Regions from separate parts of the Mesorhizobium newzealandense genome, predicted to be linked through region 2. Evidence: predicted binding sites of a transcription regulator. Region 2 holds the regulator's gene; each other region holds the start of a gene.

Region 1 (7,202 bases), on a different contig from region 2:
CTCAAATCCTGTGTCGGCTTCGAAACTCCTGCAGCAAGGGAATGGTTCCCGCATCACGCGTTTGTGGCAAGCAAAGCCGGCGGTTAGGGTAAAATTTGAATTAAAATCGAGGGATCTTGCCATTCGTTGTCCTGCCCCGGCCGCGAGCCCCCACTATCGCTTACCCCTTGATTTTTGACCGCCAAACCTCGATATCGGGCTCAAAATCCACATCATTCGAGATTGACGGGAAACGGCGATGAGCGACCAGGCAAAAGACGAACGCGCGCCCGATGAAGTCGAGGCGACCGAGGCCAATGCCGAGCGCACGGAAGGCAGCATCGATGGCGACTATGAAGCCCTTGTGCGGCTGCTGAAGGAAAATGAAGAACTGAAGGACCGCGCGCTGCGCGTTGCGGCCGAGATGGAAAACCTGCGCCGCCGCACCGCACGCGACGTGCACGACGCGCGCACTTACGCTGTGGCGAATTTCGCACGCGACATGCTGTCGGTGTCGGACAATCTGCGCCGCGCGCTTGACGCCATCCCGGCCGAGGCCAAGGCATCGGGCGATGCCGGCTTCAAGGCGCTGATCGAAGGTGTCGACCTTACCGAGCGCGCCATGCTGTCGGCGCTGGAGCGGCACGGGGTCAAGAAGCTCACGCCGGAAGGCGAGAAGTTCGATCCCAATTTCCACCAGGCGATGTTTGAGGTGCCCAATCCGGATGTCCCGGCCAACACCGTGGTCCAGGTCGTGCAACCGGGCTATTCGATCGGCGAGCGGGTGCTGCGCCCGGCCATGGTCGGCGTTGCCAAGGGCGGCCCCAAGCTTGCCGCCGGCGAAACGCCGGTCGAGCCGGGGCCTGTCAATGAGCAGGCCGAGAAGGATGCCTAGTTAGGGGAGTGGGCAGTAGGGCAGTAGGGCAGTAGGGCAGTAGGGCAGTAGGGGGCGCTCCAATCGTACGCCTTCGTGCTAAACATACTGCCTTACTGCCCCATTCCCTTACTCTCCTGGTCCTACAATGAACCCGATCGCGCTTCTCGACTATGCCGGTGTCGCCGTCTTTGCCGCGACCGGGGCGCTTGCCGCTTCACGCAAGCAGCTCGACATTATCGGTTTCCTGTTCCTGGCCAGCGTCACCGGCATCGGTGGCGGCACGTTTCGCGACCTGATCCTCAACGTGCCGGTGTTCTGGGTGGGAAACCGCGACTATGTGCTGATCTGCGCGGTGGTGGCGGTTGTGGTGTTCTTCACCGCGCACCGCGTCGAATCCCGCTACAAGCTGCTGCTCTGGCTCGACGCCATCGGGCTTGCCGCGTTTTCCGTGATGGGCGCGGCCAAGGGACTTGCCATCACCGGCTCGCCGGCGGTGTCGGTGATCACCGGCATGCTGACCGCCACATTCGGCGGTATCCTGCGTGATCTTCTGGCCGGGGAGCCTTCGGTGCTGCTGAAGCCGGAAATCTATGTCACGGCCGCGCTCGTGGGTGCCGCCATCTTCACAGCCGGCGATGTCGCCGGCTTGCCACAGATTGTTTCAGGATGGGCCGGCTTCGCCACGGCGTTCGCCGTGCGCGGCGGCGCGCTTCGTTTCGGCTGGGCGTTTCCCCCCTACAAGAGCCGGCCCGGCCGGCGGCCGGAAGACATCCCGTGAAAAGAAGGGGATAGCGAATAGGGAGTAGCGGATAGTGGCTGTTGCCGCGCAACTCCCGGCACTACGTCCTATTCGCTATTCACGCCGCGAAACGCTGGGCTTCCCCGCCATAATAATTGACGTAGCGGGCGCCGATTTCCTTGACCGGCATCACGACGAACACGTCGACCGTCGAGAATTCGCGGTCGATGACGCAGCCATCGCCGATGCGGGCGCCGACGCGCAGGTAGCCCTTGACCAGTGGCGGCATCGCCGCGATCGCCGCCTTGGCGTTGACCGCCTCGATCGGCATCAGATCCATCGAACAGTAGCGTCCGGACACCGCGCGCACGTCCCAGGCGGAATTCGTCCGGCAGTGGTGGGCGAGATAGGTGAGCGCCTCGGCATGCGCCGCCGGCACGGTGCCGTGGAAGGAAGCGCAGCCGGTCATCACACCGATTTCGTAATGGTTGATATAGGCCCAGATACCTTGCCACAGCGCCTCGATGGTGCGCTTCGAGCGGTATTCCGGCAAAACGCAAGAGCGGCCGAGTTCCAGAAAACGCTGGCCGGGGTGACGGGCGATGAGCTTGGTCAGCTCGAATTCGCCTTCTGAGTAGAACCCGCCAGCGGCGGCCGCGATTTCTTGCCGCAGCAGGCGATAGGTGCCGACGATGCGGCGATGTTCGGGGCCGGAGAGCGAGGTATCGAAGACAAGCAGATGGTCGCAGAGCGGATCGAACCGGTCGGCGTCGCGGCGATCCTGTGCCTGGAACAAATCTTTCCTGGCGCCAAGTTCATCGTAAAACACCCGGTAGCGGACTTCCTGTGCGGCCGCGATCTCGGCCTCGTTGCGGGCGAGCCGCACTTCGAGATTACCGATTCGGGCGAGTGCTGCGCCCTTTATGACGGAATCGACGTTACGCCCGGCAAGCAAGGCGCTGCTGGCGTTCGGCCGAGTGTCACATTCCGGCATAACTGTATGCACGAGTGATTCTCCTTCGAGCCATCCCTCTTGGCACGGGGATACGGTGTAGGTGCAACAGGATTGTGACAGTACCGTGATACGACGTCGTGGGCAATACTTCGTCGGCTGGCGAATACGGGCAACCGGCTACGTTACGGGAGGAAACGGACCGGCGCAGAGGAAGAAAAGCGGCTCAGGCCGCGACCTGTCCCTCGACGGCATTGACCAGCGCGTCAGGGTCGAGTGGCTTGGTGACGAAGCCGCTGGCGCCATGGGCCAGCACCGCATGGCGGGTCTTTTCCTGGCTGTCGGCTGACAGCACCATGATCGGCACCGGCGGCACGGCGGTTTCCTCCTCGTGGCGGCGGATGGCGGCGATCGCGTCCAGTCCGTCCATGACCGGCATGTGCAGATCCATCAGAACCACGTCGAAGCGGTTCTTGTGTCCGGCGCCGGTGACAGCCTCGACGGCGGCCTTGCCATTGCCGACCACCTTGACGCGGTGCCCGGCCTTCAGCAGCGTGGCGCGGGCAAGCATGGCGTTGATGTCATTGTCCTCGGCGATCAGCACCGACAGTCCCCGCTGGCGGCTGCCGATGGCACGAGGTGCGGGGGCGCCACCCTTTTCCGGCTGCGGCTGGGTGAGGGTGGGAGCATGGCTGCTCAACAGCACACGCAGAAGCGTTCCGCCCCGCACCGGCCTGGCAAGGAACGTTGCGTAGCCGCTGGCGCGGAACTCGCCGAGCATGCCGCGATCGGTCGGAGCGATCAGCGTGATGGCCTCGCATTCGGCGAAACCGCTCTGGCGCAGGCGCTTGAGCAACCTTCCGTCGCTCTCTTCCATGGCCGCGTCGACCAGGAGCACATCGCAGCCGTCGGCGAAGGGCGCCGCCTGCGCGGCGGTGGTGGCGACGTCGACCGCGCCGCCATTGGCGCGGATGGTGCGGGCGATGGCATCGGCCTCGACGGCGTTTTTTCGACAGGATCACCGCGCGCTTGCCCGAGAGCGCGTTCTGCCGGCTCTGCGGTGCTTCGGTGGCCGATATTGCCGGGATTTCGAAGACGAATTCGGATCCCTGGCCGAGCCGGCTGGATACTGAAATCGCGCCGCCCATGGCCGCCACCAGGCGTCTTGAGATGGCAAGGCCGAGGCCGGCCCCGCCATGCGTGCGCGTCGACGTGCCGTCGGCCTGTTCGAACTCTTCGAAAATGCGCTCCAGGTCCTCCTCATGCAGACCCGGACCGGTATCGGCGATGGTGAAGCAGATACGGTCGGTGGTTTCGGTGCGTGCGCGTGCGATGCTCACCAATACGCCGCCGCTGTCGGTGAACTTGATGGCATTGCCGATGAGGTTGAGCAGCACCTGCCTGACCTTGCCCGGATCGGCGGTGATCAATTGCGGCACGTCGGGCTCGACGTGACAGCCCAGCCCGATATCCTTGGCGAAGGCGCGGGCGGCGAGCAATTCGACGATGTTGTCGGCGATCTCGCGCACCGACATCGGCTGCGGCTCCGGGTCGAAGCGTCCAGCCTCGATCTTGGAGTAATCCAGCAGATCCTCGATCAGGGCGAGCAATGCGCTGGCCGAGGTCGAGACGGCGCCGACATAGGTCTGCTGTTCCGGCGACAGGCTGGTGTCGGCCAGCAACCTGGCCATGCCCATGATGCCGTTCATCGGCGTGCGAATTTCATGGCTGACGGTGGCAAGGAAGCGCGATTTGGCCTGGCTGGCGTATTCGGCCCGCTCGCGAGCGGTGATCAGTGAGGATTCGGCTCGTTTCCGGGCGGTGATGTCGCGGGCGATGGCGCGATGCGAAGCGGCGCCGCTGTCCTTGTCGCGCACCGACAGTTCGATCCATGAGAACCAGCGCGGACCGCTCGGCGTACGGATGGAGACGTCGGTGGAACTCAGGCACTCATGGTCGGAAAAGGCGGCATCCGGAACGATGCCGACATCGATGCCAAGGTCCGCCAGGGTCTTGCCGGCAAGGTCGCGTTGATCGGTTTCGACGAGATCCGCGAAGACCTTGTTTGCATAGACGATGTAGCCATCGCGGTCGCGATGAATGACGAGGTCGCCAAGTGCGTCGATCAGGCCACGAAAGCGTTCCTCGCTCTCCTGCATTTCCCACATGCGGTCGGCCAGCGTCTCGATCTCGGCGCGGCTGCGGGCAGTGGTCTCGTCAAGCAGGAACGCGGTACGGTGTACGCTCCGCCTGGCGTGCAGGTGCGTGGCAAGGCCGGCGAGGCCTGTTGCCAGCAATCCGACGCTGATGAAGATCGGCGCCCCGGTCAGATGCGCCAGGCCGGCCAGCACGACGATGGCGACAAACGTCAGCAGGGGCAGGCTTTCGCGCGTGGAGAACTGCGGCTCGGGCACCAGCGGCGGCGCGACGACAAAGCGCCGCGTCGACGCCGGCGGAGTCGCCGCATCGATGTCTTCGCCTGTGTCCGCCTGTTGGCTGCCGGATTCCGCGATCATGCGAAACCCTTGCCAGACAGAGATTATGGAAGATTGCGGCGGATCGTTCGAATTTTAGCGGATCGGCGTTTTCTGCGCCGGCAGCCGCGGATTCGCTGGCAGGCGAGGCCTTTCCATCCGCCTGTTATGAGGCCGTACTGGCTTACATATCCACGACGACGCGGCCGCGGATCTTGCCGTCGACGATGTCGTGCGCGGCATCGATGATGCCGTCGAAACCTATGGTTGTCGACAGGCCGGCGAGCTTCTGCAGATCGAGGTCGGTGCCGATGCGCCGCCATGCTTCGAGGCGGACTGCCTTCGGCGCCATCACCGAATCGATGCCGAGCAGCGAGACGCCACGCAGGATGAAGGGGGCGACGCTCGTCGGCAGGTCCATGCCGCCGGCCAGACCGCAAGCAGCAACCGCACCGCCATAGGAGGTCATCGACAGGACGTTGGCCAGCGTGTGGCTGCCGACCGCGTCGATGCCGCCGGCCCAGCGCTCCTTGGCCAGCGGTTTGGCCGGCTGGGCAAGCTCGTCGCGCGATATCACTTCGGCGGCGCCAAGGTTGATCAAATAGGGGCTTTCGGCGTTGCGGCCGGTCGACGCGATGACGTGGTAGCCGAGGCTGGACAGGATCGAGACCGCGACCGAGCCGACGCCGCCGGCTGCTCCCGTGACCACCACCGGGCCGCGATCGGGCAGGATGCCGTGCCGCTCCAGCGCCATCACGCAGAGCATGGCGGTATAGCCGGCGGTACCGACCGCCATCGCGTCATGCGGGCTCATGCCTTGCGGCAGCGGCACCAGCCAGTCGCCCTTGACGCGGGCGCGGCCGGCATAGGCACCGAAATGGGTTTCACCGACGCCCCAGCCGTTCAGGATGACCTTGTCGCCGGCACGCCAGTCGGCATGGGAAGACGAGGTGACGGTGCCGGCGAAATCGATGCCCGGCACCAGCGGCCAGCGGCGGATCACCGGCGCCTTGCCTGATATCGCCAGGCCGTCCTTGTAGTTCACCGTCGTCGCCTCGACTGCGATGGTGACGTCGCCTTCCATCAGGTCGGCTTCGGTGAGATCGGTCACGGCTACCGATTGCTTTTTCTCGGCGTCACGCGAAACGAGGATGGCTTTGAAGGTTTCGGACATCTCTTTCTCCGCGATCTTGTTTGGCGACGTGGACTGTGCGGCGATGGCCGCACGGGGTCAATCGTTCGAAGGTCTGGGCTCGCGCCGCCAGCCGAACAGTTCGTCGAAGACGACCAGCGCCGCGCCCACCGAGATGAAGGCGTCGGCAAGGTTGAAGACGGCGAAGGACCAGACCTGTGTGTGGAACAGGATGTAGTCGATGACGTGGCCGTAGACGGCGCGGTCGATCAGATTGCCGAGAGCGCCGCCGACGATCAGCGCAAAGCCGGTGCGGGCAAGGATCTGGGATGGCGCGATCCGCGTCCCCAGGAACAGCACGAAGGCAACGACCGCCAGCGAGATGACGATCAGCCCGGTGTCGCCGAAGGACGAGAACATCGAGAAGGCGATGCCGGTGTTGTAGGTGCGAAACAGCGCCAGGAAAGGCACCAGATCGAGCTTTTCCTGAAACGGCAGGCCAGTCTCGACCAGATATTTTATCCACTGGTCGAGCGCTATGGCCGCGACGACGAGCAGCGCGTAGGGGGACCATGATTTCAAGGGCGGGCAACCTTCATTGCTGGTCCACGACTGGTTCGAGCTTCAGCGCGCCGCGCCGGATCTCGAACAGCATGACGCCGGTGGCAACGGCAAGATTGAGCGAATCGGCCCGGCCCGCCTGCGGAATTCTAAGCAGCCTGTCGCAACTCGCGGCCAGGCTTTCGGGCAGCCCCTGCTGTTCGTTGCCCATCATCAGCAGCACCGGGCCGCGGGAAAAATCGACCGAGCGGTAGTCGACGGCGCCTTTCAGGTGGGTGCCGGCGACAAGACCTGAAAATCCGCCTCGCCAGGCGAGGAAAGCTTCGGTCGTCGCCCTGGCTACCGGCACGGCAAAGATCGAACCCATGGTGGCACGCACCGTCTCGACGGAAAAGGGATCGGTGGTGTCGCCGACCAGGATGACGCCCTTGGCGCCGACGGCATCGATGGTGCGGATGACGGTGCCGAGATTGCCGGGATCGCGCACC
Region 2 (7,202 bases):
TGCGCACCACCGAGGACATGCTTAACCTGGTGCCGAACGCCTTGCGCGAAGCCGGCACCGCGATCGGCGCGCCGCGCTGGGTGGTCATCAAGTCGGTCGCTTACCGCGCCGCCCTGTCCGGCATCGTCACCGGCATATTGCTGTCGATCGCCCGTATCTCGGGCGAGACCGCACCGCTGCTCTTCACGGCGCTCAACAACCAGTTCTGGTCGAGCAATCTCAACGCGCCGATGGCCAGCCTGCCTGTGACCATCTTCCAGTTCGCTCTCAGCCCTTACGAGGAATGGCAGCAACTGGCCTGGACCGGCGCACTCATCATCACATTGACGGTTCTCGCGCTCAGCATCTTTGCGCGCAGCCTGACCGGACGCAGAGAGGACAAATGAGCCAGATGTTGTCTCCAGACATGACGATCGCCGCCGAGGCAACCGCCAGCAAGGCCAAGATCGAGGTCAAGAACCTCAACTTCTACTACGGCCAGAGCAAGGCGTTGAAGGACATCACGCTGTCATTGCCCGAGCGCAGCGTCACCGCCTTCATCGGCCCTTCCGGCTGCGGGAAGTCGACGCTGCTGCGCGTCTTCAACCGCATCTACGAACTCTATCCCAAGCAGACCGCCGAGGGCCAGGTGTTGCTCGACGGCCAGAACGTTCTCGACCGCTCGCAGGACCTCAACCTGCTGCGGACCAAGATCGGCATGGTGTTCCAGAAGCCGACGCCGTTCCCGATGTCGATCTATGAAAACATCGCCTTCGGTGTCAGGCTCTACGAGAAACTCAGCAAGTCCGAGATGGACGGCCGCGTCGAGCAGGCGCTGAAGCGCGCCGCACTGTGGACCGAGGTCAAGGATAAGCTCAACGCCAGCGGCCTCAGCCTCTCCGGTGGCCAGCAGCAGCGGCTCTGCATCGCCCGTACCGTGGCGGTGAAGCCGGAAGTCATCCTGCTCGACGAGCCGGCCTCGGCGCTTGACCCGCTGTCGACCGCCAAGATCGAAGAGCTGATCGACGAGTTGCAAGCCGACTACACGATCGTCATCGTCACCCACAATATGCAGCAGGCGGCGCGCGTGTCGAAGCAGACTGCCTTCATGTATCTGGGCGAACTGGTCGAGTTCGACCGCACCGAGAAGATCTTCACGTCGCCCCGCGAGAAGCGCACGCAGGACTACATCACCGGCCGCTTCGGCTGAGCTCAGGCATACGAGGGACAGGATCATGGGCGAACACACAGTCGCTTCTTTCGACGAGGATCTCGGACAGATCAGCAGGCTCATCAGTGACATGGGCGATCTCGCCGGCTCGATGGTCGGTGGTGCCACCAAGGCGCTGCTGAATTCCGACAACGCGCTGGCACAGCGCGTTGTTTCAGACGACGCGATCATGGACGCGCGCCAGCGCGAGCTCGATGACCGCGCCATCACGCTGATCGCCAAGCGGCAGCCGATGGCCGACGATCTGCGCCATGTCGTCGGTTCGATCCGCATGGCCGGCGATCTCGAACGCATCGGCGACCTTGCCAAGAACATCGCAAAGCGCGTCGGCACCGTCGGCCTCAGCGTCACACCGCGCGACCTGTCGCACTCCATCGATGGAATGGCGCAGCTGGTGCTGATCCAGGTGCAGGGCGTCATCGAGGAGTATGCGGCGCGCGACGCCGCGGCGCTGGCGAAACTGCGCGCCGACGACGAGCGCATCGACGTCAAATACACCTCCGTGTTCCGCGAACTGCTGACCTACATGATGGAAGACCCGCGCAACATCACCGCCTGCACGCATCTTCTGTTCTGCGCCAAGAACCTCGAGCGGATCGGCGATCACGTCACCAACATCGCCGAGAATGCGTATTATGTTTTGACCGGTACGCAGTTGCCCGCCAATCGTCCGAAGCAGGACGAGACGGCAATGTCCGCGCCGGCGGCATGACGACAGGGGTGACCAGTCGATGATCGCGCCACGCATCATGGTGGTGGAGGACGAGGAGCCGCTAGGCGTGCTGCTCCGCTACAATCTGGAGTCCGAGGGTTACCAGGTCGAGGTGGTGACGCGCGGTGATGAGGCCGAGATCCGGTTGCAGGAGAACGTCCCCGACCTTCTGGTGCTCGACTGGATGGTGCCGGCGGTTTCCGGCATCGAACTCTGCCGCCGGCTAAGGATGCGTCCCGAGACCGAGCGGCTGCCGATCATCATGCTGACCGCGCGCGGCGAGGAAAGCGATCGTGTGCGCGGCCTTTCGACCGGCGCCGACGATTATCTGGTCAAGCCGTTCTCGACACCGGAGTTCATGGCCAGGGTCAAGGCGCTGCTGCGCCGCGCCAAGCCGGAAGTGCTGTCCAGTGTGCTCAAGGTCGGCGACATCGTGCTCGATCGTGAATCGCACCGGGTCTATCGCAAGAAGAGCGAGATCAGGCTCGGCCCGACCGAGTTTCGCCTGCTCGAGTTCATGATGCGCCATCCCGGCCGCGTGTTCTCGCGCAGCCAACTGCTCGACAATGTCTGGGGCGAGACGATCTACATCGACGAGCGCACGGTCGACGTGCATGTCGGCCGGTTGCGCAAGGCGGTCAACAATGGCCGCATGCCCGATGTCATCCGCACCATCCGCGGTGCCGGATACGCGATCAGGGAAGATTGACTCCCGTTTGATTCACGCCACGTTCTTGCCAACGAGGCCGGATCTTGTCTGCGCGCCAGGTGCGAAAATCTCCTGGTCGACGAAAGTCAGCGCGCGCATGGCGCAGCCTTCGCGGATCAATGGCAGTTCGTTCGGCTCGGTGTCGAAGGATATCGATTTCGAGTGCTGGCCGCCGGCGGTCTGGGCAATCGCCTCGCGCAATGCCGGCTCGATCAGGTCGAAGGCCGCGGCGCTGACACCGACCATGGCGACCGGCGCCGGATCGATCAGCGCGAACAGGCTGCCGAGACCGTAGCCGAGCGCTTCGCCGGCCTTGCGGTAGGCCTCGCGCTCGGGTCCATCCCTTTCGCGAGCCGCAGTTGCCAGAGCGCGCATGTCAGCGTCACTGACATCGGCGACGGGTTCTGCGTCCTCACTCATCTGCCTTGCGTTGCGCCAGATGGCGTAGTTGCCGGCATAGGCCTCGACGCAGCCGCGCCGTCCGCAGCGGCACAGCGCGCCGTTCGGCCGATGGATCATATGGCCGAACTCGCCGCCCGAGGAATGGGTGCCGGTGAACAGTTCGCCCTTCAGCACCAGGCCCATGCCGATGCCGTGCGACAAAAGGATGGCGATGAAGTCGTCGCGGTAGCGCTGGGGATCGCGCCAGCGCAGCGCCACCGCCATCATGTTGCAGTCGTTCTCCATGGTGGCGGGGATGCCGAACTCGTCCTCGAGTATGTCGGCGAAGGCGATATCTGTGTGCGGCGTGATCGGCGACCACAACATGGCGCGGGCACGCGTGTCGGTGATGCCCTGGATCGCCAGCGCGATGCGGGCGACATTGCGGACGTCGAGATCGGGGTCTTCGAGGCGGCGCCGCACGATGGCGACGCATTCGCCGACCAGCGCGTCGCGCGACATCGTCAGCGTATCGAGCCGGCGCTGTTCCTCGGCGATCACCTGGCCGGCATAGTCGATGACGGCGACGGAGAGGAAGTTCAGCGACAGCACTACGGTCATCACCGCCGCCGCTTCCGGATTGAGGCTGAGGCCGACCTGCGGTCTGCCGCGTTTGAGCGAGCCGGCCTCGCTCGGCTTGCTCTCGGCCAGGATGCCTTCGCCGATCAGGTCGGAGGAGATCGCCGATATGGTCGAGTGGCTGAGGCCAGTGGTCGCGGCGATCTCGGTGCGTGACGGCTGTCCGGCGCGACGCACGGCCGCAATCACCATCGCCCGGTTGCGACGGCGCAGATCGTCGTGGCGGATTCCGACCGACATGTTTTTTCACATCCTCCCGGTCGCTGCAGCCTTTCGTGCCCCCCGAAGGCTGTCAGCGAAGCCTGAAGCGCGACGCACCTCAGGCGTTGTTTCCGCTCACGTCGCCCAAACCGCTGCGCACTTTTGGGCGACATGCGCTGACCAAATTCTGGCAGAAGCCTGCCATCCTGTCATTATTTATTCCGGGGCTCGAAAAAAATTCAGAGAGACATCAAAATCCATCAGAATCGATGTTGACAGCGTTCGGCCGTTGGACCAGTATTTTTTCGAGGCTCGAAAAAATAGAGCTTCTGTGCCGGCCTACGGGTCAGTTTGGTCGCGCCATACGCGGCGCAGGGAGGATAATATGAAAAGATTCACAGCCGCCATCCTGGCGGGTGTCGCCATGTCGCTGACGCTCGTGTCGGTCGCGCAGGCGAAGGACAAGGTCATCGGCGTTTCGTGGTCCAACTTCCAGGAAGAGCGCTGGAAGACCGACGAGGCCGCCATGAAGACGGCGATCGAGGCCGCCGGCGACAAGTACATCTCCGCAGACGCGCAGTCCAATCCCGGCAAGCAGCTGACCGATGTCGAGAGCCTGATCTCGCAGGGCGCCAACTCGCTGATCATCCTGGCGCAGGATGCCTCGGCCATCGGCCCGGCGGTGCAGAAGGCGCTGGACGAAGGCATTCCGGTCGTCGGCTATGACCGGCTGATCGAGAACAAGGACGTCTTCTACCTGACCTTCGACAACAAGGAGGTCGGCCGCATGCAGGCCCGCGAAGTGTTCAAGGTCAAGCCGGAAGGCAACTACGTCTTCATCAAGGGCTCGGGTGCCGATCCGAATGCCGACTTCCTGTTCTCGGGCTCGATGGAAGTGCTCAAGGAGGCCATCGACAGCGGCAAGATCAAGAATGTCGGTGAGGCCTATACGGACGGTTGGCTGCCCGCCAACGCCCAGAAGAACATGGAGCAGTTCCTCACCGCCAACGACAACAAGGTCGACGCGGTGGTCGCGGCCAATGACGGCACCGCCGGCGGCGTCGTCGCGGCGCTGACGGCGCAAGGCCTGGCCGGCACCGTGCCAGTCTCTGGCCAGGACGGCGACCACGCCGCGCTGAACCGCATCGCGCTCGGCACGCAGACCGTGTCGGTGTGGAAGGACGCGCGCGAACTCGGCAAGAATGCCGCCGAAATCGCCTCGCAGCTGGCCGACGGCAAGAAGACGGGCGACATCGCCGGCGCCAAGGACTTCACGACGCCTGGCGGCAACACCGTCAAGTCGCTGTTCCTGACCCCGGTTGCCATCACCAAGGACAATCTCAACGTCGTCATCGACGCTGGCTGGATCAAGAAGGACGAAGTCTGCGCGGGCGTCGCCGCCGGCACCGTCGCGGCCTGCAACTAAAGCTGGCCGAACCTACTCGATATCAACGCCGCGGCCCAAAGGCCGCGGCGTTTTCTCAAAAAGATTTGTGTTTCCGCATCAGGCGGATAGCTTCTAGGCTGGGTTCCGGCATCCGCGTCAGACGGCAAGCCGGTGGGAGGAAATCATGACCGACACGACGTCCAACCCGCAGGTCGACACCGCGCGCGCGTCGGAACTCGGCGTGGTCGCCCGGTTCCTGAAAGCGACCGAGATCGACACCCGCATGCTCGGCATGGTCGGCGCGCTGCTGATCATCTGGATCGGACTGCACGCCATTTCCAGCCTGCGCCTTGGTGTCAATCCGCTCGATTTCGACAGCCGCACCTTCCTCACGCCGCGCAACCTGTGGAACCTGTCGGTGCAGACATCCGCGGTGGCCATCATGGCCTGCGGCATGGTGCTGGTCATCGTCATGCGCAACATCGACCTGTCCGTCGGCTCCGCCGAGGGCCTGGTCGGCATGGTGATGGGCTTTGCGCAAGTGCATTTCCTGGTGCGGTTCGTCGGGCTCGAACTCGGCAATCCGTGGATCTGGGTTCTGGCATTGGTCATCGGCCTGGCGCTCGGCCTGCTGATCGGCGCCTTCCAGGGGTTTGTCATCGCCTATCTCGAAGTGCCCGCCTTCATCGTCACGCTGGGCGGCCTGCTGGTCTGGCGCGGCGCCGCCTGGTGGGTCACCAGCGGCCAGACGGTGGCGCCGCTTGACGCCACTTTCCAGTTGATGGGCGGCGGGCCTGCGGGATCGATCGGCGCGACCTGGAGTTGGGTTGTTGGTATCGTCGCTTGCCTTGCCGTGGTGTTTGCGCTGTTCAACGGGCGCGTGCAGCGCAAGCGTTTTCGGTTCCCGCTGCGGCCGATCTGGGCCGAGACGTTGCTCGGCGCTGTCACCTGCGCGGTCATCATGGGTGCGGTGTGGCTCGCCAATTCCTATCCATGGCCGATCGGCATCGTGAACAGATATGCGGCGGCCAACAACATCACCGTTCCCGAAGGCGGCCTGTTCATCGCCCATGGCATCGCCATACCGGTGCTGATGGCGGTCGCGGTCGGGCTGGTCATGACCTTCATCACCAACCGCACCCGTTTCGGCCGCTATGTCTTTGCCATTGGCGGCAATCCGGAGGCTGCCAACCTTGCCGGCATCAACACGCGCTGGGTCACCATGAAGGTGTTCATGATCATGGGCGTGCTGGCGACGATCGCCGCTGCGATCTCCTCGGCCCGGCAGAATTCATCGACCAACGTGCTTGGAACGCTCGATGAACTGCTGGTCATCGCGGCCGCCGTCATTGGCGGCACGTCGCTCGCCGGCGGGTCGGGAACGATCATCGGCGCCATGCTGGGCGCACTTCTGATGCAGTCGCTGCAGTCCGGCATGGTGCTGCTCGGCGTCGACTCGCCGCTGCAGAGCATCGTCGTCGGCGCCGTGCTGGTCATCGCCGTCTGGCTCGACACTGTCTATCGCAAGCGCGTCTAGGAGGCATGGCCATGACTGACAAGACTGCTCCCGCCGCCACCGCGCTGATCGACATGAGGAACATTTCGATCGCCTTTGGCGGTATCCGCGCCGTTGACGACGCCTCGATCGATCTTTTCCCCGGTGAGGTCGTGGCGCTGCTCGGTCACAACGGCGCCGGCAAGTCGACGCTGATCAAGATCCTGTCCGGCGCCTACAAGCGCGACTCGGGCCAGATCTTTGTCAATGGCGAGGAGGCATCGATCTCCAACCCGCGCGACGCCAAGAAATACGGCATCGAGACGATCTACCAGACGCTGGCGTTGGCCGACAATGTCGATGCCGCCGCCAACCTGTTCCTCGGCCGTGAACTGATGACCGCCTGGGGCACGCTCGACGACGTTGCGATGGAGGCCGAGGCGCGCAAGGTGATGGGCCGGCTCAATC
Region 3 (7,202 bases), on a different contig from region 2:
AGGATTTCGTCGAGGGTGCCTCGTTCGACCTCGGCACGAAAGAGGTAAGCGCGGCCGAGATCATCGAATTCGCCAGCGAATTCGACGCGCAGCCGATGCATCTCGACGAGGAAGCCGGCAAGGCCAGCATCCTGGGCGGGCTGTCTGCTTCGGGCTGGCACACCTGCGCCATGTTCATGCGCATGCTGTGCGATGCCTTCCTGCTGGACTCCACCTGCCAGGGCGCGCCCGGCGTCGATCAGGTCAAATGGAAGAAGCCGGTCCTGGCCGGCGACATGCTCACCGGCAGCCTGGTGGTCGTTGCCAAGCGCCTGTCAAAATCGAAGCCGCAACTCGGTTTCGTGACCATGCGCAGCGAGTTCCTCAACCAGCGTGGCGAAAGCGTCTTCGAGCTTGAGAACTCGGTCATGTTCCTGCTGCGCGATGCCGCCGGGAGCCGTCCATGAGCCTCGACGAATTCTTCCGCATCGGCACCACCGTTACTTTGGGCTCGCACACATTCGAGCCCGAGGCGATCAAGGCGTTCGCCAGGAAATACGACCCGCAGATCTTCCATATCGACGAGGAAGCGGCGAAGAAGAGCGTGCTCGGCGGGCTCTGCGCGTCCGGCTGGCACACCGCCGCGACCTGGATGAAACTCAATCTGGAAAACCGCATAGACGCCGAGGTCGCTGCGTGGAGCGGCCCCGGCCCGGTGCCGGAATTCGGCCCCTCGCCCGGCTTCAAGGACCTGAAATGGCTGAAGCCGGTCTATGCCGGTCAGACCATCACCTTCACGCGCACGGCACTTTCCCACCGCCCGATCGCCTCGCGCCCCGGCTGGCGGCTGCTGGCGCTGCGTTCCGAGGCCTTCGATTCGGCCGGCGACAAGGTGCTGGAGTTCGAAAGCGCCGTGTTGGTGAAGGTGGGTGAGTAGCCGGTTCGCGTAGGCGAATTCATCGTGCCAGTGGCACGATGAAAGGCCGACGAACGCCGGGACGCTGCGAAGCAGCGGGGACCCGGCCGGGCGGTTGATCAATCGGCCATCTGCCCTTCGCATAGCTCAGGGCGTTCTAAGCCCAGGGGGGGGAGAAGCTAAGAAGCGCCCCTCAATGCCCTTCAAACCCGATCAGCGTCCTCACCGGCACACCGAGCGCTTCGAGCTTGGCGCGGCCGCCGAGGTCCGGCAGGTCGATGACGAAGCAGGCGGCAAGGATGTCGGCGCCGATCTGGCGCAGCAGCTTGACCGCCGCTTCCGCGGTGCCGCCGGTGGCGATCAGATCGTCGACCAGGATCACCTTCTCGCCGGGTGAGACGCCGTCCTTGTGCATCTCCATTTCGTCCAGCCCGTATTCGAGGCTGTAGGCGACGCGCACCGTCTCGAAAGGCAGCTTGCCTTTCTTGCGGATCGGCACGAAGCCGGCCGAAAGCTGATGAGCGACGGCGCCGCCAAGGATGAAGCCACGCGCTTCGATGCCGGCGATCTTGTCGATCTTCTGGCCGGCATAGGGATGCACCAGCTCGTCGATGGCGCGACGGAAGGCGCGCGCATTGCCGAGCAGCGTGGTGATGTCGCGAAACAGAATGCCGGGCTTGGGATAGTCCGGAATGGTGCGGATCGCGGCAACCAGTGTGTCTTCGAGGGAGGATTTCATGGTTCGAGATTACCTGAAACGGAGGTTCTTGCGCGACAATTGTTCGATCGAACTGCAGCCCATCAGCTTCATGCCGCGTTCGATCTCGACCCGCATCTGTTCGAGCGCCCGTTCGACGCCTGGCTGGCCGGCCGCCGCCAACGGGAACAAATAGTAGCGGCCGACGCCAACCGCCTTGGCGCCGAGCGACAGCGCCTTCAGCACATGCGTGCCGCGCTGCACGCCGCCGTCCATGATGACGTCGATCCGGTCGCCGACCGCATCGACGATCTCGGCAAGCTGGTCGAAAGCCGCCCGCGAGCCATCCAGTTGGCGGCCGCCATGGTTCGACAGCACGATGCCGCTGCAGCCGATCTCGACGGCGCGCCTGGCGTCCTCCACCGACATGATGCCCTTGAGACAGAACGGGCCCGACCACAGCCTGACCATCTCGGCGACGTCGTCCCACGTCATCGACGGATCGAGCATCTCGGTGAAATAGCGGCTGATCGACATGGTGCCGCCGCCCATATCGACATGCTCGTCGAGCTGCGGCAGCTTGAAGCCCTCATGCGTGAAATAGTTCAGCGCCCAGGCCGGCTTGAGCGCGAACTGCGTCATCCCGGCCAGGTTGAGCTTGAAGGGAATGGCAAAGCCGGTGCGTTTGTCGCGCTCACGGTTGCCGCCGGTGATGCTGTCGACGGTCAGCATCATCACTTCGACGCCAACCTCCTTTGCCCGCTGCATCATCGCCCGGTTGAGGCCGCGATCCCGGTGGAAGTAGAACTGATAGACCTGCGGGCCGCTGCTGATCCTGCGCACCTCCTCGAGGCTGATGGTGCCAAGCGAGGAGACGCCGAACATCGTCCCGTATTTGGCGGCGGCCTTGGCGACCGCCCGCTCACCCTGATGATGGAACAGCCGCTGCAAGGCGGTCGGCGAGCAATAGACCGGCATCGCCAGCTTCTGGCCCATCACCGTCACCGACATGTCGATCTCGCTGACGCCGCGCAGGACGTTGGGAACCAGGTCGCAAGTCTCGAAGCTTTCGGTGTTGCGGCGATAGGTGACCTCGTCGTCCGCCGCGCCGTCGATGTAGTTGAAGATCGGTCCCGGCAGCCGTTGCTGCGCCATGCGGCGGAAGTCGGAAAAATTGTGACAGTCGCTGAGCCGCATCATCGATTCCAAATGCCATGGTGAGGCGAGCCGTCGCCATCGTTTCCTGCGTCGAATATCAACCGGAAGTCATCGTGCCAACGGCCTAATTGCCAAGCTGCCGCCCGAGCCCTGGCCGCGAGCACAAAAAGGGGCGCCCGAAGCGCCCCTTTCGTCGAAAATCGACTGCCGGCGAAGATCACATGCCGAGATCGGAACGAAGCTCGGCCTTGGCCACGTCGTATTCGGCCTTGAAGTCGTTCCGGTTGAGCAGGACCGCGACAATGACGCTGCCCGAAATCTTGCCCATCTCGACATCGGAGGCGTAATGGATGCCGCCGACCTCACGATTGTGGGCGTATTCAGCCGCACGCGCCATGATCTCGGCGCGCTTTTCCGGAACCATGTCGGACAGGATGATGCCCATCATGGTGCCGACGGTCGCGTGGCCCGAAGGCCACGAACCGGAGCTGGACAGCTTGACTGCGGGCTTGACGAGGTCGCTGAGCTGGTGCGGACGCGGGCGCTTCCAGACATCCTTGGCCGGATCGACGACGGCGCCTTCGGTGGCCACCACGCGATCGAAGAAGGCGCTGAATTTCGGCAGCGTCTCCTTGTTGAATTTCGGCCCCATGACGTTGGCGAAGCGCCAGACATTCTCCTCGGCGTCGGCAACGGCGCTGGCCACCATCTCGGGCGTGCGCGTCACCTGCAGCGTCAGCACCTCACCGAGTTCGGCCTTGGTCTGCGCCGAATCGTTTGCCGGCGGCGGCGGCAGGATCATCGTCAGGTCGACGTCCTTGTCTGTGACGAAGGGCCGGGCGTCTTCCGCTTGCGCGGCCGAGCCGACGATGAATAGCAAGAGGCCTGCCGCGAGCGATGCGTATCTTTTCATGGGTGCGATCCTTTGATGAGAACGGCACAGGATCGCCAGATGCGGTGACGGCCATGTGACATCACCGGTCTCCGCAAATGCAAAAGGGCGCCTTTCGGCGCCCCTTTGTGATCGCATGGCTGTGTGCGGCTAGTGCGCCACGCCTTCCCATACCTTGCGCTTGGTCAGATAGACCAGCGCGCCGAACAGCAGCAGGAACACCAGCACGCGGAAACCGGTCTTCTTGCGGTCTTCCATATGCGGCTCGGCCGCCCACATCAGGAAGGCCGACACGTCACGGGAATACTGGTCGACGGTTTGCGGCGCGCCGTCGTCATAGGTCACCTGGCCGTCGGAGAGCGGCTTGGGCATTTTCAGCGACACGCCGGACATGAAGTACGGGTTGTAGTGGGTGCCTTCCGGAATGACCATGCCGGCAGGCGGCGTCTCGTCGTAGCCGGTCAGCAGCGAGTGGATGTAGTCGGGCCCGCCCGCGGCATACTGGGTGAAGATGTCGAAGACGAATTGCGGAAAGCCGCGCTCGACGCCGCGTGCCTTGGCCAGCAGCGACATGTCGGGCGGAGCGGCGCCGCCATTGGAGGCAGCGGCGGCTTCCTCGTTGGCGAAGGGCGCCGGGAAATGGTCGGACGGCTTGCCGGGACGGTCGAACATGTCGCCGGCATCGTTGGGGCCGTCATGGATCGTGTACTCGGCCGACAGCGTCTTGATCTGGGCGTCGGAGTAGCCGAGGTCCGACAGCGTGCGGAATGCCACCAAATTCATCGAATGGCAGGCCGAGCAGACTTCCTTGTAGACCTTCAGGCCGCGCTGCAGCTGCGCCTTGTCATAGGTGCCGAACGGGCCGGTAAAGCTCCAGCTCATCTCCTTCGGCTCGTCGATCGGGAAATGCGTCGGCGCGGCCGCGTTGTGTGCCTCTTCGGCGGCGATCGCCCAGGTGGCTGCGGCCCCAGTGCCGGCGGCCACAAGGCCGATCAGCGCCAGCGAGGTGAGAATCTTCTTCATGCCAAATCCCCTTAGATTCTCTACCGCTCAGCCCTTGGTCTCTGGTGCGGCCGTGGCGCCCGTCGGATGCCCGCTGCCGCCCTTGTTCTTCTCGAGCACAGCCTCGGTGATCGAGTTCGGCAGCCTTCGCGGCGTCTCGATCAGGCCGAGCACCGGCAGCGCAACCAGGAAGAAGGCGAAGTAGAACAGCGTCGCCATCTGAGCCATGAACACATAGCTGCCTTCGGCAGGCTGCGAGCCCAGCCAGCCAAGCAGGATGGCATCGGCCACGAACAGCCAGAAGAACAGCTTGTACCAGGGCCTGTAGACCGCCGAACGCACCTTGGAGGTGTCGAGCCATGGCACCAGGAACAGCATGACGATGGCCCCGAACATGCACAGCACGCCGCCGAGCTTGGAGTTGATCGGCCCGACATTGAAGGTGATGGCGCGCAGGATCGCATAGAACGGCAGGAAGTACCATTCCGGCACGATGTGGGCCGGGGTCTTCAGCGGGTTGGCGACCGTATAGTTGTCCGGGTGGCCGAGATAGTTCGGCAGGTAAAAGACGAAATAGGCGAAGAAGAACAGGAACACGATCATGCCGAACGCGTCCTTGATGGTCGCGTATGGGGTGAAGGCGACGGTGTCGGTCTTCGACTTGACCTCGATGCCGGTCGGGTTCGACTGGCCGACGACATGCAGCGCCCAGACGTGCAGCACGACGACACCGGCGATCATGAACGGCAGCAGGTAATGCAGCGCGAAGAAGCGGTTCAGCGTCGGATTGTCGACGGCAAAGCCACCGAGCAGCAGCTGCTGGATCCATTCGCCGACCAGCGGTATGGCGCTGAAGAAGCCGGTGATGACGGTGGCGCCCCAGAACGACATCTGCCCCCAAGGCAGCACGTAGCCCATGAAGCCGGTCGCCATCATCAGCAGGTAGATGATGCAGCCGAGGATCCACAGCAGCTCGCGCGGCGCCTTGTAGGAGCCGTAATAGAGGCCACGGAAGATGTGGATGTAGACGGCGATGAAGAAGAACGAGGCGCCGTTCGAATGCATGTAGCGCAGCAGCCAGCCCGAATTCACGTCGCGCATGATCTTTTCGACCGAGCCGAAGGCGAGATTGGTGTCGGCCGTGTAGTGCATGGCCAGAACGATGCCGGTCAGGATCTGCGCCACCAGCATGATCGCCAGGATGCCGCCGAAGGTCCACGCATAGTTCAGGTTGCGTGGCACCGGATAGGCGATGAAGCTGTCATAGACCATCCGCGGCAGCGGCATGCGGGCGTCGAACCAGCGTTCGATACCGGTCTTGGGCGTATAGGTCGAGTGTCCCTCGCTCATCGAAATATCCCCTGCCTCAACCGATAAGGATCTTGGTATCGGAAATGAATTTGAATACCGGCACTGCCATGTTCTCAGGCGCCGGGCCTTTGCGGATGCGGCCGGCGGTGTCGTATACCGAGCCGTGGCACGGGCAGAACCAGCCGCCGAAATCGCCTTCCTGGCCGAGCGGAATGCAGCCCAGATGGGTGCAGACCTGAACCATCACCATCCAGGCTTCCTTGCCGGGCGTGGTGCGGTTGGCGTCGGTCGCCGGCGCATCGGCTGGAAGGTTCGCGTTGCGCGCGATCGGATCCTTGAGGTCTGCCAGCTTGACCGCCTCGCCGTCCTTCATCTCCTGCTCGGTGCGGTTGCGCACCACGACAGGCTTGCCGCGCCATTTGACGATCAGCGACATGCCAGGCGTCAGCGAGGCGACGTCGACCTCGACGGAGGCCAACGCCAGCGTCGAGGCGTCGGGGCGCATCTGGTCGATGAACGGCCAAGCGAAGGCACCCGCGCCGACCACTGCGGCCATGCCGGTGGCGACGTAGAGAAAATCACGACGGTTGGGATCCTGGATGTCGGTTGCGCTCACGGGTGCCTGATCCTTTCGCCTCTTCCGCGCCGGTGGCTGAGCCTTGTTCCCCGCTCAATTGCGCCAACCCGACAGCGCATGGCGAACAGGCTTGCGAATTCCTCCGGCATTTGGACTTCGGTTTATGCGTGAAGCCCGTTTTTGTCCAGACGGGTGAAGGCACAAGGGCAGATTGTCGCGGGGACAAAATCCGCCGCCTGGCAGCGCGACGCCGAATGGCCACCGAAGATCGCTAAACAACAGGGAAACAACCGCAATTCCGGGGTTCGCCGCCACCTCGACACCAGACACGGGCCCGGTCTATCCTCGCCGCCATGGCACACGTCATAGACCGCGACACCTGGGCTGTTCGCTCCGACCGCTGGAAGGGCGAGTTGCAATGCGGCGCCTACGGTTCGAACTCCTGCCTGATCTTCAACTATCTGCCTGATGTCGGCGGCGGTCCGCGGCTGCACACGCATCCCTACGCAGAGATCTTCATCATCCGCCAGGGCACCGGCCTGTTCACGGTCGGCGACAAGGAGATCGAGGCATCCGCAGGCCAGATCGTGATCGTTCCGCCCAACACGCCGCACAAATTCACCAATCTCGGTCCGGGTCCGCTGGAAACGACCGACATTCACGAAAACGG
Region 4 (7,202 bases), on a different contig from region 2:
GACGGTTGCCAGCACGCCAGCCGTGGCCAGTCCTGCCATTCCCAATTTCAGAAAATCACGTCTTCCGGATGTGTCGTTCACGGCGACCTCCTTTCGTGTTGTGTTCCCCTATGCACAGGCAATACACGCATCGTTGATTTTCAGAGCGATTGTCTCTTACAAGAGACGCTTGTATCCTGTACAAGACAGATACTAACACGAGGAATCGACAATGCAAGATGGCAGTGCCTTGGCAGTTTCAGCCGACGAGAAGATTTCGAGCTCCCGCGAAAAAGGCCTCAACCGGGTGCTCGAGATCCTGGAGTTTCTTCATACGACGCAGCGGGCGATCGGCATTGGCGATCTTGCCAAGGGGGTGAACGCACCCCGCTCGACGACCTACACGCTGGTGCGATCGCTGGTCGATGCCGGCCTGCTGGAAATGGCCGGCGACGGCAATCGCGTCTATTTCGGCAAGAAGCTCTATCTCTACGGAATGGATTATGTGCGGGGCAACGACCTCTTGAGGCGCGGGCGCCAGGAGGTCGACAATCTGTCGCGCGAAACCGGCGAAACCTCTGAACTGTGTATGCTGCAGAGCGGCCGCTATACGATTGTCCATTCAAGCCCGGGCACCAGGCCGTTCCGCATCAGCTCCGCCACCGGCCTGCAGATACCGCTGCCCTGGACCGCTTCGGGACGGCTGCTTCTGGCGGGCTTCGAACAGGCCCGGATCGAAGACATGATATCCGAAGATGATCTCATCCTGCCGGACGGCCGCAGACTGCTTCTCAACGACTTCGTCGCCGACATAGCGAAGGCTGAAGCCACCGGCTATTGCGTCACCTCGGGCCTTGTCGATGCATATACGAAATGCCTCGCCGCGCCGGTCTTTTCAGGGCCTGGCAAGGTCGAGGCGACGATGTGCCTGGTGGTTCCCATTGACACGACAGAGGAGCGGACGGGCAGTCTCATCAGCCTGCTGCGCGACCGCGCCGCCAGGCTTTCGATCGCCGGATAGGCGCAAAGCGATCAGGAGCGACCCAGCTCTGCCGTCACGCGATGATGTCGGGAATGATCTTGTCTTCCAGCGCCATCAGCCGGTCCTTGAGGAACAGCTTCTTCTTCTTCATGCGCTGGATCTGCAACGGGTCGCAGTTCGTGGCGATCATCGCGTTGATCGCCGCGTCGAAATCTGCGTGTTCCTGCTTCAGCCGGGAAAATTCGAGGCGAATATCGGCCTGTTCCTGATCGGACATTCTCTACCGTCTGCACGTCTGCGGCGCCCAAAAACTGGGCCTGATTGGGCGGGGCCGGGGTCTTTTGTCACCGGCGCGCAGCCCATATCACATTTCACATTGTCGTGGAATGCTACCACGCAGCATTCGACATCGCTGCCGGAAGGTGGCACACTGTCACCGTGCCGTCACAGAAGCGAACCTGCGGTGGACGCGCCGTGACGGCTGCAATCGAGGAATCCATGAAAGGGAGAACCAATCATGTCTCTTGCATCCCATCTTGATGAGTTGCAGCGGAAACACGGCGACATCGAGCGCGAGATCGATGACGCGATGAACCATCCATCGGTCGACGACCTCGAAATCGTGAATCTCAAGCGACGCAAGCTGGCACTCAAGGACGAGATTGAAAAACTGAGAGCGCAACCGACCACGCATTGATGCCCTCCTGACATAGCCGATCACGATCCACGGCCTCTCTTGCCGGCGGCAACTGCCGCCGGTGTGGTGGATTTTGGGCTATCTCTCAGCCGAGCCTGCACTTCCATTCAGCTCAATTTCGGCTTCGGCCGTCGCCGGATCATGGATCATTTCTGATCCCGGCGGCGGGCCAATTGCGGCCAGTGGCGACCTGTCGCCATTGACAAGCCATCTTTGCTCATCCACCTCATGCCCGGACTTTAGCGCATCGGCCCGGGGCGTCTTTGTGCGTCCAAGTGGACACATGGCGCTCCAGAGACAAAAGGCTGCCGGCATGACCGGATATTTTTCCTCTCCCTTCCCCCGCCGCACCTCGGTCGGCGTCGATGTCGGCGGCGTGGTCGTCGGCGGCGGCGCGCCTGTCGTCGTGCAGTCGATGACAAACACCGATACGGCCGATGTCGACCAGACGGTTGCGCAAGTCGCGGCGCTGCACCGCGCCGGCTCCGAGATCGTGCGCATCACCGTCGATCGTGACGAGAGTGCCGCCGCCGTGCCGCGCATCCACGAAAGGCTGGCGCGGCTCGGCATCAACGTGCCGCTGGTCGGCGATTTCCATTATATCGGCCACAAGCTTTTGGCCGATCATCCGGCCTGCGCCGAAGCGCTGGCAAAATACCGCATCAATCCGGGCAATGTCGGCTTCAAGGACAAGAAGGACCGGCAGTTCGCGGCAATCGTCGAGATGGCGATCAGATACGACAAGCCGGTGCGCATCGGCGTCAACTGGGGTTCGCTCGACCAGGAGCTTTTGACCCGGCTGATGGACGACAACCAGGCCCAGGGTTTCCCGCTGACGGCGCAGGAAGTGACGCGCGAAGCGATCGTGCAGTCGGCGATCCTGTCGGCCGAAATGGCCGAAGAGATCGGCCTTGGCCGCGAGAAGATCATCCTGTCGGCCAAGGTCAGCGGCGTGCAGGACCTGATCGCCGTCTACACCGAACTCGCCACCCGCTCCAACCATGCGCTGCATCTTGGCCTGACCGAGGCCGGCATGGGTTCGAAAGGCATCGTCGCTTCGTCCGCCGCGATGGGCATTCTGCTGCAGCAAGGCATCGGCGACACCATCCGCATTTCGCTGACGCCGGAGCCGAATGGCGACCGCACACGTGAAGTGCAGGTGTCGCAGGAATTGCTGCAGACCATGGGGTTCAGGCAGTTCGTGCCGATCGTCGCCGCTTGCCCCGGCTGCGGCCGCACCACCTCCACCGTGTTCCAGGAACTGGCCCAGAACATCCAGGCCGATCTCAGGAAGAACATGCCGGTGTGGCGTGAAAAATATCCCGGTGTCGAGAACCTCAAGGTCGCGGTGATGGGCTGTATCGTCAACGGTCCGGGCGAGTCCAAGCATGCCGACATCGGCATTTCGCTGCCCGGCACCGGCGAGACGCCGACGGCGCCTGTCTTCGTCGATGGCAAGAAGGCAGCGACGCTGCGCGGGCCGTCGATCGCGGCGGATTTCGAGAAAATGGTCGCCGACTATATCGAGCAACGGTTTGGTCGCGGCAAAGCCGCGGCAGAGTAGATCAAAATGCTGCGTTTCCTCTGGGCGGCGCTGATTTTGTTGTGCGGACTGGGCTGGTCGACCCTGGCTCAGGCCGATCCGCCGCAATCCGCCAAGCAGAGGCTCATCGACAAGGTCTGCACCCTGATCCAGGCCCATGCCGATCAGAACGGCCTGCCCCGGGACTTTTTCGCCCGACTGATCTGGAAGGAAAGCCGTTTCGATCCCAACGCCGTCAGTCCGGTCGGCGCCGAAGGCATCGCCCAGTTCATGCCGGGCACCGCCAAGATGCGTGGGCTCGCCAATTCCTTCGACATCAACCAGGCGATTCCGGCCTCGGCGAAGTATCTCGCCGAAATGAAAACCAGCTACGGCAATCTCGGCCTGGCGGCTGCCGCCTACAATTCTGGTGAAAGCCGGGTTTCGCGCTGGCTCGGTTCCGGCGGTTTCCTGCCGATGGAGACCGAGAGCTATGTTTTCGACATCATGGGCGAGCCGGTCGACAAGTTTTCCGACCGGATCTATGCCGGCAAGGTCGAACCGCTCGATCAGAAGTCGGATTTTGCCGTCGCTTGCCGGAGGCTGCCGGTGATCATGTCGCAGACCGTGGCGATGGCCTCGATCAATATAAAACCATGGGGCATCCAGGTGGCCGGCAACTTCCGCCGCAGTGCCGCGATCGGCCAATGGCTGCGGGTAAGAAGCCGGTTTCCGGCCCTGCTCAGCGGTCATGATCCGGTGGTCAGCCGGGTGCGCACACCGATCGGCCGGCGCGGCATCTACGCGGTCAGGATCGGTGTCGACGACCGCGCCGCCGCCAATGTCATCTGCCGGAAATTGCAGAGCGTCGGCGGAGCGTGCGTGGTGGTGCGCAACCGGTAGTCCAGCGGTTGGACTGCTGGGCTGCACAGAAAAGGCAGAGTCGGGGTGCCATGACCAAAGTTGCCAGCATCGTTCTGCTCAATGGGGTTGGCAGCGCCGGCAAGGGCTCGATCGCCAGGGCGCTGCAGACGATCACCGCCGCGCCCTTCCTGCATGTCCAGATGGACACTTTCATCGAGATGCTGCCCTACGCGCTGCAGGACCATGCGGATGGCTTTTCCTATGAATCCACCCGGCAGGACGGCAAGCCTTCGGTCGTGATCAGGACCGGGCCGGTGGGTGCGCGAACCCTGCGCGGCATGCGCCACGCCATCGCCGCCATGGCCGGGCAAGGCAACAACCTGATCGTCGACGATGTGCTCTACAATGGCGAAATATCAGACTATCTCGAACTGCTGTCGGCTTTCGACCTCCACGTGGTCGGTGTCATGGCGCCGCTGGAGGTGCTGGAAGCGCGCGAAGCGCAGCGTGCCGACCGCATGCCAGGCCTGGCGCGCTGGCAATATGGGCGCGTGAACCATAACATAGACTACGACCTGGCAGTCGACACCAGCCTGCTTACGCCACTCGAATGCGCCCGTCGCATCCAGCAAGAATTTCGGTTATAGGCGGCCGGATTGGCCGGGTTGCCCTGCCTATGATGAGCAACAAGGGCCGCCGGATGTTTGACGGATACATTATCTGTGGCACGCCGAGAACCGGAAGCACCTTGCTGTGCAAGCTTCTGGCGACTACCAAGGCCGGCAATCCTCATTCATTCTATCGGCGGCAGGACGTCTCGGAGTGGGCCGAAGACTGGAACCTGCCCGATCGCGACACGATGAGCGAGCTCGAATTCAATGTCGCCTATCTCGATGCGGCAATTGCCGCGGGCAAGGGTGGGACAGGCATCTTCGGCCTTCGTTTGATGCGCGAAAATCTGGATGAGCTTTCAGCAATCCTCGACCAGATTTTCCCAGAACTTCCGTCAGACAAAGCGCGTTTCGAAAAAGCATTCGGCGATGTTCTCTACATACATCTCTCGCGTGAGAACAAGCTTGCGCAGGCTGTCTCCCTGGTCAAAGCCGAGCAAACAGGTCTCTGGCACATCGCTCCTGATGGCACCGAGATCGAAAGGGTCGCACCCGCGAAAGAGCCGCACTATGATTTCGAGCGGATCAAACGTGAGCTCACGGTGCTCGAGGCCAATGACGCGGCCTGGAACATCTGGTTCGCGGAACAAGGCATAATCCCGCTGCGGGTTGGCTATGAGCGCCTTTCAGGCAATCCGGCTGCGGCATTGCTGGGCATCTGCGAAGCCTTGGGCGTTCAAGCGCCGAATGCCGCGGATGTAAGGCCCGGCGTTGCAAAGCTCGCCGACGAGACGAGCCTTGACTGGATGCGCCGCTATCATCTGGACGCAACCGTTTGACGCATCGATGAAAGCGGCTAAGCCGTCTTCGCCACCACCGTCTCGCTGAGCCAGGTGCCGATCTTGGTGCCGAGGCGGTCGGGCGAGACCGGCTTGGGCAGATAGTCGTCCATGCCGGCTTCGATGCACTTGTCGCGATCGCCCTTCAGTGCATGCGCGGTGACGCCGATGATCGGGATGTGGGTGCCCGACGAGGTCTCCATGGCGCGGATGGCGCGGGTCGCTTCGTAGCCGTTCATCTCCGGCATCGAGACGTCCATCAGGATCAGCTTGGGGCGCAGCGCCCGATACATCTCGACCGCAGTGCGGCCGTTGCCGGCGATGCGGTAGCTGAGACCAAGGCCGTTGAGGATCTGGCCGAACACCAGCTGGTTCACATCATTGTCCTCGGCAATGAGGATGTCGATCGGGCCGTTCGGCGTGGCCGCCGATTCCGGCGCTGTGGCGACCGGCTTTGCCGGGCCACGGATAACGGTGAAAGCGGGCGGCGCTACCGGGGGAGCCTGCACGATCGGTTCGCGGACGAACTGCGCCTTGCCGACCTGCGAGCGGGCCTTCTGGACCACCGAGATGACGGTGCCGAGCAGGACCGCGGAGCGCGCCGGCTTGGTCAGGTGGGCGGCGATGCCGAAATCGATGATCATCTTGCCGAAATCGACCTGGTCGACCGAGGTCAGCAACACCACCGGAATGGAAGCCAGCCGGCTATCGGAAGCAATGGCCCTGGCGACGTCGGCGCCGTTCATGCCCGGCATCTGGTAGTCGAGAATGATGCAGTCGACGGCGGCTCCCAACTGAAAGGCGCGATCGAGGAAAGCCAGGCCCACGGCGCCGCTTTCGGCGGCGGCGCAGTCGAAGCTCCAGCTTCTGAGCTGCTCGAGCAGTATTTCGCGGTTGACCGGATTGTCGTCGATGACCAGCACGCGAGCGCCAGTGACGTCGACCGGCACGATTTCGTCGCGCGCCGCGGCATGATGCGCGGGCAGCGGCACCGCGAACCAGAACACCGAGCCGCGGCCGATCTCGCTCTCGACGCCGATCTTGCCGGCCATCAGGTCGACGAGGCGGGCGGCTATGGCGAGGCCGAGGCCGGTGCCCTCATGGCGGCGGGTCGACGAACCGTCGACCTGGGCGAATTTTTCGAACACGTTCTGCAGTTTCTCGGCGGGAATGCCGATGCCGGTGTCCTCGACGCGAACCTTGAGCTGGACCACGTCATTGACGATCTCGCCGCCGACATCGATCAGCACATGACCCTTTTCGGTGAACTTCACCGCGTTGCCGAGGAGGTTGGTGACGATCTGCCGGAACCGGCCGGCGTCGCCGACGACATGGGCCGGCAGGCGCGGGTCGACGCGCACGATCAGTTCGAGGTTCTTTTCGGCGACGCGCGCCGACACCAGCGTCGCCACGTCCTCGACCGCTTCGGAAAGACGGAAGGGGGCAGGGTCGAGGGTGAGCTGGCCGGCATTGATCTTCGAGAAATCGAGGATGTCGTTGATGATGGTGAGCAGCGCGTTGCCGGATTTGACGATGACATCGGTGAAGGTCTTCTGGCGCGCCGTCAGGTCGGTCTTGGCCAGCAGCTCGGCCATGCCAAGCACGCCGTTCATCGGCGTGCGGATTTCGTGGCTCATATTGGCCAGGAATTCCGACTTGGCGCGGTCGGCGGCCTCGGCCTTGAACAGGGATTCGGCGGATTCGGCAA

Evidence for each region. Region 2 encodes PhoB, which activates phosphate uptake and scavenging genes when phosphate is short. Its sites were predicted from a motif close to TGTCATNNANCTGTCAT; they were not measured.
Region 1: olsB (l-ornithine N(alpha)-acyltransferase) is a predicted target of PhoB. The motif match lies at 2,653-2,669, and genes of this name have one in related genera.
Region 3: ACFSOZ_RS20580 (acid phosphatase) is a predicted target of PhoB. The motif match lies at 3,708-3,724, and genes of this name have one in related genera.
Region 4: ACFSOZ_RS07560 (YdcH family protein) is a predicted target of PhoB. The motif match lies at 1,393-1,409, and genes of this name have one in related genera.

What each region holds. Positions count from the first base shown of each region.
Region 1 is NZ_JBHUGZ010000017.1:572,709-579,910, reverse strand. Features, by position in the region: gene grpE (nucleotide exchange factor GrpE) at 239-874, shown strand; gene ACFSOZ_RS27120 (trimeric intracellular cation channel family protein) at 1,002-1,634, shown strand; gene olsB (l-ornithine N(alpha)-acyltransferase) at 1,714-2,589, opposite strand; partial or broken gene ACFSOZ_RS27110 (hybrid sensor histidine kinase/response regulator) at 2,774-5,063, opposite strand; gene acuI (acrylyl-CoA reductase (NADPH)) at 5,206-6,195, opposite strand; gene lspA (signal peptidase II) at 6,253-6,735, opposite strand; gene ACFSOZ_RS27095 (TrmH family RNA methyltransferase) at 6,749-7,202, opposite strand, start outside.
Region 2 is NZ_JBHUGZ010000029.1:10,901-18,102, forward strand. Features, by position in the region: gene pstA (phosphate ABC transporter permease PstA) at 1-386, shown strand, start outside; gene pstB (phosphate ABC transporter ATP-binding protein PstB) at 383-1,189, shown strand; gene phoU (phosphate signaling complex protein PhoU) at 1,215-1,922, shown strand; gene phoB (phosphate regulon transcriptional regulator PhoB) at 1,942-2,631, shown strand; gene ACFSOZ_RS33355 (ROK family protein) at 2,644-3,891, opposite strand; gene xylF (D-xylose ABC transporter substrate-binding protein) at 4,238-5,278, shown strand; gene ACFSOZ_RS33365 (sugar ABC transporter permease) at 5,424-6,776, shown strand; gene ACFSOZ_RS33370 (ATP-binding cassette domain-containing protein) at 6,788-7,202, shown strand, end outside.
Region 3 is NZ_JBHUGZ010000013.1:185,555-192,756, forward strand. Features, by position in the region: gene ACFSOZ_RS20560 (MaoC family dehydratase) at 1-446, shown strand, start outside; gene ACFSOZ_RS20565 (MaoC family dehydratase) at 443-916, shown strand; gene ACFSOZ_RS20570 (adenine phosphoribosyltransferase) at 1,089-1,634, opposite strand; gene ACFSOZ_RS20575 (alpha-hydroxy acid oxidase) at 1,644-2,789, opposite strand; gene ACFSOZ_RS20580 (acid phosphatase) at 2,968-3,663, opposite strand; gene ACFSOZ_RS20585 (cytochrome c1) at 3,793-4,665, opposite strand; gene ACFSOZ_RS20590 (cytochrome b) at 4,693-5,994, opposite strand; gene petA (ubiquinol-cytochrome c reductase iron-sulfur subunit) at 6,011-6,571, opposite strand; gene ACFSOZ_RS20600 (cupin domain-containing protein) at 6,886-7,202, shown strand, end outside.
Region 4 is NZ_JBHUGZ010000005.1:81,606-88,807, forward strand. Features, by position in the region: gene ACFSOZ_RS07545 (transporter substrate-binding domain-containing protein) at 1-39, opposite strand, end outside; gene ACFSOZ_RS07550 (IclR family transcriptional regulator) at 212-1,000, shown strand; gene ACFSOZ_RS07555 (YdcH family protein) at 1,035-1,238, opposite strand; gene ACFSOZ_RS07560 (YdcH family protein) at 1,479-1,658, shown strand; gene ispG (flavodoxin-dependent (E)-4-hydroxy-3-methylbut-2-enyl-diphosphate synthase) at 1,972-3,222, shown strand; gene ACFSOZ_RS07570 (lytic transglycosylase domain-containing protein) at 3,229-4,083, shown strand; gene ACFSOZ_RS07575 (phosphotransferase-like protein) at 4,134-4,691, shown strand; gene ACFSOZ_RS07580 (Stf0 family sulfotransferase) at 4,721-5,494, shown strand; gene ACFSOZ_RS07585 (response regulator) at 5,512-7,202, opposite strand, start outside.